Regions from separate parts of the Shewanella sp. SM29 genome, predicted to be linked through region 1. Evidence: riboswitches for the same ligand, from Rfam matches in the RefSeq annotation. Region 1 holds a riboswitch; the other holds the start of a gene.

Region 1 (4,217 bases):
CCTAAACTCCAAAACAGCACAGAGGCTGTCGCCTGCGGACTGGCGAAATACAGCAGCAGACTCGTTAATGCGCCGAACATAAAGGAGGTCGCCACACCAGAGAGCAACATGCGCTCCACTTGGCTATTGAGCCCAAGCCCAGACAAAGCAAGCACTATCAGTACCGACAAACTGGCGCCAATAAAAGCGCCCAAGGGCAAGCTAAACCAAAGCAAACCAGACAAGGCGCCCGAACCGCTAAAAAGCCCAGAATGTGCCGCCATGCCCGCATTATCAAAAAATCCAGAGCCAGTGAATAAGGTCAACATCACCACAGCACCAAAGGACGCGCCAGAGCTAATGCCAAACAAATAGGGATCGGCGAGCGGATTGCGAGTCACGGTTTGCAACACACTGCCCGCCAGTGACAAACCCGCACCCGCCACAAAAGCCAGTAAAATGCGCGGTAGCCTGAGCTCCATCACAATGCGCTCAGTCATGCCATTGGCTTGAGTGAGGTTCGTCGCCTTATTGATAAACACTTGAATAACATCAGTAAAACTGATGTTCGCCGCACCAAAACTCGTCGCGGCAATAGGCGTTATCAAAGTGATGATACCTAATACGAGCAGCATCAGTTGTTGTCTCGTCAACGGTGTCACGATACGCCCCAAATATGAGATGAAATATTGTTTACTCCCCTGAGTCATCCACCCTCGCCTCGCTCGTTCAGGCCATGATCTACATGGTGGTAACCATAAAAATAGCTGATTAAGGGCTTTTTATGTTGTGGATGGGGCGATACCTGAGCACACACGCCAAACACATCGCTAATTCGCGCCTCGGTTAATACTTCGGTTGGCGTCCCCATAGCGCTGACTTCCCCGTTATGGATCAACAACAAACTATCGCACAGGGCACTGGCTAAATTAAGATCATGAATTGAGGCAATCACGCTAATCCCAAGACTACGCACCAATTCGAGGATTTGAATTTGATAGCGCACATCGAGGTGGTTCGTTGGCTCATCGAGGATTAAAAGCTGCGGCTGCTGCACTATGGCACGGGCAATCAAGGCGCGTTGCTTTTCACCGCCAGATAAGTGCTCATATTGTTGGTGCATCTTATGGCTCAAGCCTACTTTCTCTAAAGCCTTAGCAATACGCTCAGTATCACAGCTCGAATTGGTATCGAACATACCCTTATGCGGCGTTAAGCCCATGCTGACCAATTGCTCTGTGGTGAGGTCAAAATAGTGCGGTGTATCCTGCTGCACTACGGCGACGCGACAGGCAAACGCCTTGGGCGACAAGCGCTCAATATCTTGATCGAAAAGGGTAATTTTGCCCTGAGTCGGGCGAACAAACCGATACAAACAGCGCAGCAAACTGGACTTGCCCGCACCGTTAGGGCCAATCAGCCCCAGCATCTGCCCCGTTGGCAGCGTAAAGTTAATACCGGAAAGTATGGTTTTGCCATCGATACACCAGCTCAAATGACTCACATTGAGCGCGACTGACGGGCTCGATGATGGGTTAGTGTCATTCACGGGGCTGTTAGTTTGGATTGCGGAAAGTTTCACCTAAGCGGCGCTCCTATCGAGTCCAAACCTTTATAAAAAAAGGTTGTGCACATTGTCATCTGCTCCCTCGAGTCACCCGCTCGAGAACTAAGGCTGCACGCAGCGATAACAGAAATAGGCAGGTCTCCTGACTTGTAGAAAAGAAGGAGCTAGGCTCTAGAATCTAGGTGCTTCTTTAAACTACTCACAGTTGCGGGCACAGTTCGGGCTGACTGACGAGCAGCTCCCCGATTCCCTATTATGTTTGGGTTGATATGCTCTTTGTTAACAACGCCACTGTGAATAAAAACAACGGAGCGATTCGAACAAAGAGAGTCTATTCCCAACACCTATTTCTGCGACGTTATCACTCATTGCGCATGTAATACGCTATCTCGTTCAAACGTCAGGGAAAAGCATTATCCTACATCTATCCCATTAGGCAATGCTGTTTAAATCAGAATATTTTCATATCAGCTTATTCTCGCCAAACGATCACGCCTACATGATAGCGCCTAGGTCGTGAAATAAGGCCTCAACACCTGCGCCCACTCGGCCAATCTAAACGCCAATAGCAGGCACCCTGTTCATCTTGCAGCACATTAATGCTCACCACGGCCGCCACGGGTAAATCGAGTTGACTATAAAACCCTACCGCCCGTTCAACTCCTAAGGCACGCGCCATTAAGTGACGGATCACCCCGCCGTGGGTCACGACCCACACTTGAGTGGCAGGCATATTATCAGCGGTTTCATTAATGGCACTGTTTTCATTACCCATTTTATGTGAGTCAAGGGTCAATCGTTCAAACTCGGCGGCGAGTATCTGGTCAATCGTCCCATTCACCCGCGACTCAAAACTTGCCATAGTTTCACCATTGGGCAGCGGATTTTGCCAAGGGTTTTGCCAATACGCCGCTAAGTGTTCGCCCTCTTGTTGATACAGGTCATCGAGCCGACAACCGTCCCAATCACCAAAATCAATTTCCTGTAAACCCGACAAACACTGCGCCTGCAATGGCCTTGACTCAGATATCAGTGCCGCCGTCGAATGCAGCTCGGCGGCAAAAGCGTGGGCAAAATCGGCGCAGCGGCGTGAAGTCGAGCTATAAATCGCGCTACACACGCTGGCCTGTGACTCAACTGCTGCCGACATTTGTTGCCAACCCTTTTTGCTTAAAGGCATATCCACACGACCCCGCAAAATAGCGCCGCCTTCACACTCACCGTGGCGCAACAATAACAATCGAACTTGTTTCATATATGCCTTTTTAGTTAGGGGCTAGATACTAGGAACTCAAGCCAAGGGCCTAAATTCTTGATTCTCGATTCTCGCTCCTAATGCCTTTGACTTTCATCTTGCCCTGACAATCATAAGTCGCGTATTATGGACGTCTATACGTTTAAATGTCCAAAAAAAATTTTAAGAACAAGTATTCAAAAAATGTCGGCTGACGACAATAAAATGCACTTAGCATAACAATGGCCGATTTTTGGACTTAACTTAGCTGTATTTAAGGTAACTATTTATGACGATACCCTCTACTAAAGCCAGCCAGATATTGGCAGACATACGCAAACAGCTTGCAGAGCGCATTCTGATCTTAGACGGTGCCATGGGCACTATGATCCAAGGCTACAAGCTGGAAGAAGAGGACTATCGCGGCGAACGTTTTAAAGATTGGCATACGGATGTCAAAGGTAACAACGACCTTTTGGTCTTGTCACAGCCTCACATCATCAAACAAATTCACACCGACTACTTAAACGCCGGTGCCGACATCATTGAAACCAACACCTTTAACGCCACCACCATCGCCATGGCCGACTACGACATGCAGTCGCTGTCCGCCGAAATTAACTTAGTCGGCGCGCGCCTCGCCCGTGAAGCCTGTGATGCAGCCTTTGCTGCCACAGGCATTCCACGCTACGTAGCCGGTGTGTTAGGCCCCACTAACCGTACGTGTTCGATTAGCCCTGATGTGAACGACCCAGGCTATCGCAACGTCAGCTTCGATGAGTTAGTGACTGCTTACAAAGAATCCACTAAGGCGCTGATTGAGGGCGGCGCGGATATCATTATGGTCGAGACCATATTCGATACCTTAAACGCCAAAGCCGCGCTGTTTGCGATTGAATCCGTATTTGATGACTTATTTGGTCAGCATTCTAAAGACAGATTGCCGATCATGATTTCGGGCACCATTACCGATGCCTCTGGTCGCACACTGACTGGCCAAACGACCGAAGCCTTTTACAATTCCCTTCGCCATATCAAGCCCTTATCTATCGGTCTTAACTGTGCACTTGGGCCAAAAGAATTGCGCCCCTATGTGGAAGAATTATCCCGCATCAGTGAGTGTTATGTGTCGGCGCATCCGAATGCAGGCCTGCCGAACGAGTTTGGCGGTTACGATGAAACCCCAGAGGACATGGCGAACGTGATCGAAGATTGGGCGCGCGAAGGCATGCTCAATATTATCGGTGGTTGTTGTGGTAGTACGCCTGAACATATCCGCGTGATCCGCGAAGCGGTGAGCCGTCACGATCCACGTATTTTGCCGGACATTCCAGTCGCTTGCCGCTTGGCAGGTTTGGAACCACTGACTATCGACGCCCAATCCCTGTTCGTTAACGTGGGTGAGCGCACCAACGTTACAGGTTCAGCCAAGTTTTT
Region 2 (4,217 bases), on a different contig from region 1:
AAATGCTCAGCAAAATCCATGCTGACATAACCGCGTCCCGTGTGTTTTGCCACCCAAGACAGCTCTTTGCCATCGTTAGCACCATCGGTAAATTCGGCGTCGGTATAGTTATATTCCAGCCCTAACTGCAGCGCTTTAGTGATCTGCCAATCCCAATCGGCACCCGCGCCATAACGACGAGAAGCGTCGGCATTGACGTTTGCACCGTTGAAATTTCCACCTATGGGTTTAACTGCACTCGAGTCATAAACAATTTCATCCTCTAAATCGAGACGATATAGGCTGACTCGTAGGGTTTGACTAGCGACAGCCCAATCCCAACCCGCCTCATAGGAACGGCCTGTTTGCGGCTTTAAGCCAAATACGCCCGGCGATGTATAAGCTTGCTCATCCACTTTAGCAAAACGGAAGTTATCATCAGCGCGCACATAGAGTCTGTGCTCCGCAGTTGGTCGGTAATTTAAACCCAGTTCGAATGCATGGGCATTTTCATCTAAATCCATGCCATTAGGATAGACATTGCCATCGACTAACTCGTCGGTCACACGCGAATAACGACCACCCACAACGTAACTTAAAGTATGGCTTAAAGGCACTGTAGCTTGTAGATAGGCGCTTTGCATTTGCTGCACATTACTGCGCGCCATAGTGTCAAAATCAGCCTTGCCACGGCTGATGTCTAAACCTGTGACTAGGTTTAGCTCGCCTTGACGCGTACTGTAATTCGCTAACGCTTTAGGGCTAAACATTAACAGTGAGCGTGTGTTATGGCTGTTCGCCCCCCAATTAAGAGAAGACACTAAGGTATCGCTGTAATCTAAATCCGCCGCCAGCGCCCAGTTTTGATTAAGCTGATGCTGGTAACCCGTTCGCGCCGCAGTGGTCATCTCGTGGGCATACTCTACCTTATTTGATGAAGCACGGGGATCGTCTTTAAATTGCTTTTCAGTAAGCGAGCCCGGATTTTCACGATCGTTATCGTAGTAGCTGGTTTCAACAAAGAACGAGTCTGTGGCTGTTTTATATTGAATGCGGCCAAGAATAGAGCCGGTTTCGTTGGCATTATGCTGGCGATAGTTGTCACCTTGGTTGTAACTACCGGTGAAAAAGTAACGCCAATCTTTGTTGATCGCGCCAGACACATCACCACGACCTTCATAGGTATCAAAACTGCCGCCGGATAACTGCACGCTGCCGCCAGTATTTTCAGGGGACTTAGTGACAATATTAATCACCCCGCCCACGGCTTGATCGCCATAAAGTACACCTGCACTACCCGATAAAATTTCAATACGATCCACTTGATTAAGCGGAATGGCATTAAGGCTAGGTGCGGCGATATCGATATTATTGAGACGACGACCATCAAGTAAAATCAGCGTGTTATTAACGGCAGTGCTGGCGCTAAAACCACGCATCGCAAAGCTAGTTCCAATATTGTTATCCGAAATTTGAATACCGCTTTGACCGCGTAAGACGTCGGTCAAATTAGTCGCGCCACTCATTTCAATCGCGGCTGCATCAATCACATTCACATTGGCGGCAATATTTAAGGGGGTCTTATCAGAGCGGCCGATCACGACAAGATGCTCGTCAACTTTAGCTGTGCTGGTATCGTCAGCCGCCATAACGGGCGCGATAATTGAAAAACTGCAAAGGCTGCCAATCAGCAGCGCGATTTTTGTTGGATTTGTTCCCATTTTACCTTTAACTCCTGCAAGGAAAACGGGGCATTGACGCCACGATACCGTTAATTCAGTCGTAAATACTGACGGTGATTATCGCATTTTGAGATCTGCCCACCGAAATCTCAAAAACACCTTTAGGGCCGGTCTCCGGACTTAGGCTATGTTAATCCATTAAAGTTAGATTAACGCGAGACTGACCTTTCACATTCTGACTTTCGGGTTCACTCTTGAACACACCAATCAAACGCGGTCTTCTCTCACCTTTTACCGTTGCGGGGGCAGTGCCAGAATTTCACTGGCTTCCCGATTATCTCACGACACTATCATCGTAAGCACCACAGAAGGTTGACTCAAAATTAGGTTCAAAGGGCGTACAATCTGTTAACGCCCAACAAGGCTCAGAGCATATCAGACCTGAGCGCGCGCATTATAGACGTCTATACGGATGAAAGTCCATTAATCTCAAGTTAGCGAGAAAACTCACATGAGCTAGAAAACACCATCCCAGTTTTTTGCCGCAGGTTTTGGTCTGTCTTTGCTCAAAATCGCCTGACGCTGCTCAGGGGTTTCGCATTGGGCAACGGGAGTAAAATCCAGCGGTTTAATCACTAACGAGTCAGCAGGTTGCACTGGCGACTTGTCGAACATTGGCAAATTCATCGACCAAGAGACCAGCTCCCCCTTTTCGCTGATGCCAACATAACCGTCATTTGCGCCATCTAACCAAGTAAGGCGCGGAATACGTGCAATCAACTTCTCCACATTTTCACGGTTGGCGCGATAACCAACAGGCACCACTTTGCCATCGGGACGCGTAAACACAAAGGAGGCAGGCCCTTGGGTAATGATGCTGCCTTCCTGCCAATATTTATCAAGAATCTCTTGGGCATAGTGAAACCCAAACATATGAGCGTAATCAGTATCGTCGGCCACTATTTGCGGCACGGCCTTATCCCGCAGTAATAAAAAGCCTGAGCCAATGCTGATAATCTCTTTTACCCCTGTGATATTGGTTTTTTTAATCCAATCGACACCACAGTTAATCCCATCGCCCCAAAAATGCGCATCCCCCGTAGGACTTAAAATCGCAAAGGCACAATTGTTTGCCGTCATACTCGCCACATCCTTTAAGGCGCTGCGGATCGAGTAAGCATCACTGCGCCAACCCCAACTCACCACAGTGCCGTCCTTTTTCAAGGCGGCATAGGTGTGTTGAAAATATTCGATCTTCGCCACATCCGTAAGCTGCGGGAGTAACTTTTTCATATTGGTCGACTCTTCAACCTGCCCCCAAATCACCGCGCTACCTTCTTTTTTGAGGGCGACAAAACTGCGTCCTCTGGCAAAGATATCGACAACATCAACTAATTGATCCTGCACATGTAAGCTATTGCCGCCGTAGGGGCCATAACCCCAAGTGTGTACCTTGCCATTAGCATCAAGGGCCGCAATGGCCTCTTGATTAGCGAACAACTTGGTAATATTGGTCATGCGGTTTTGCAGGGCTTTGTCGAGGCTCAATTTCCCTACATTACCCCAGTAAACCACAGTGCCATCTTGACGTAGCGCGGCAAACCCGTCCTTAACTGGGACGATTTGCTTAACTTGCTTAAGCTGCTCCGTCACCTCCCTGCTATCACCGCCAGCATAACTGCCACCCCAAGTGATCACCTCACCAGATTGTGTTAACGCCGCAAAGGCCGAACTGTTGGTGACCACAGTCTCGACTGCGGGTAAATCACAGGGAATATGGCGATACTGTGGACTCGGATTTTCCTTAAATTGGATGAGTTTACCGTTATCAAACTGTAGCAATGACTCGTTATTACTTTCCACAACGGCCATAGGTTGAGGATCGCTACAGCCAGAGATCTGCATGGCAACCATGCCCACGAGTAAAACCTTAGGCCAAGTGATTCGATGAGTGAGCATTACTTATTTCCTTATATTTGCTTGGAGATGTCATTCAATGTTGTGCAGCGGACAGAGCGAGAATGGATTTACCTAACATCGCCTAATGTCAAAAATGGGCAGAATTCTAGCAGCTTGTTGATAAAAAGACGAAAATGCTCACAGTTTACTCTGCAAGTCCCCTACACAGGCTAGCGCCTAACTGATGGCATGCTATTCTAAGCCCCCATCACCGCTGTTTAAAGGAGTAACAGTATGACTCGCCCTATTATTCTGGATTGCGATCCCGGCCATGACGACGCTATTGCGCTCATTTTAGCTCTCGCCCATCCAGAGCTGGTTCCACTGGCCGTCACCACCAGCGCCGGTAACCAAACGCCGGATAAAACGCTCAATAATACCCTGCGGATCTTAACCTTATTAAATCGCAGTGATATTCCTGTCGCTGGCGGCGCCGTCAAGCCATTAGCTCGCGAATTAATCATTGCCGACAATGTCCATGGTGAAACCGGACTCGACGGCCCTGCATTGCCTAATCCAAGTTTTAGTCCTCAAGCCATTACCGCAGTTGAATTAATGGCGCAGCAAATTCGCCAAAGTCATCAGCCAGTAACCTTA

The links. Region 1 has a riboswitch for cobalamin ahead of L5L77_RS17130 (ABC transporter ATP-binding protein). Riboswitches for the same ligand answer to the same signal wherever they lie in the genome.
Region 2: linked by a shared signal. The riboswitch ahead of L5L77_RS11020 (TonB-dependent receptor) and the one ahead of L5L77_RS17130 (ABC transporter ATP-binding protein) in region 1 are both predicted to bind cobalamin.

The regions. Positions count from the first base shown of each region.
Region 1 covers NZ_JAKKRN010000028.1:34,690-38,906, reverse strand. Annotated here, with positions in the region: gene L5L77_RS17135 (FecCD family ABC transporter permease) at 1-689, opposite strand, end outside; gene L5L77_RS17130 (ABC transporter ATP-binding protein) at 686-1,561, opposite strand; cobalamin riboswitch at 1,661-1,854, opposite strand; gene L5L77_RS17125 (histidine phosphatase family protein) at 2,076-2,801, opposite strand; gene metH (methionine synthase) at 3,070-4,217, shown strand, end outside.
Region 2 covers NZ_JAKKRN010000013.1:61,324-65,540, reverse strand. Annotated here, with positions in the region: gene L5L77_RS11020 (TonB-dependent receptor) at 1-1,700, opposite strand, end outside; cobalamin riboswitch at 1,809-2,043, opposite strand; gene L5L77_RS11015 (hypothetical protein) at 2,178-3,620, opposite strand; gene rihA (pyrimidine-specific ribonucleoside hydrolase RihA) at 3,855-4,217, shown strand, end outside.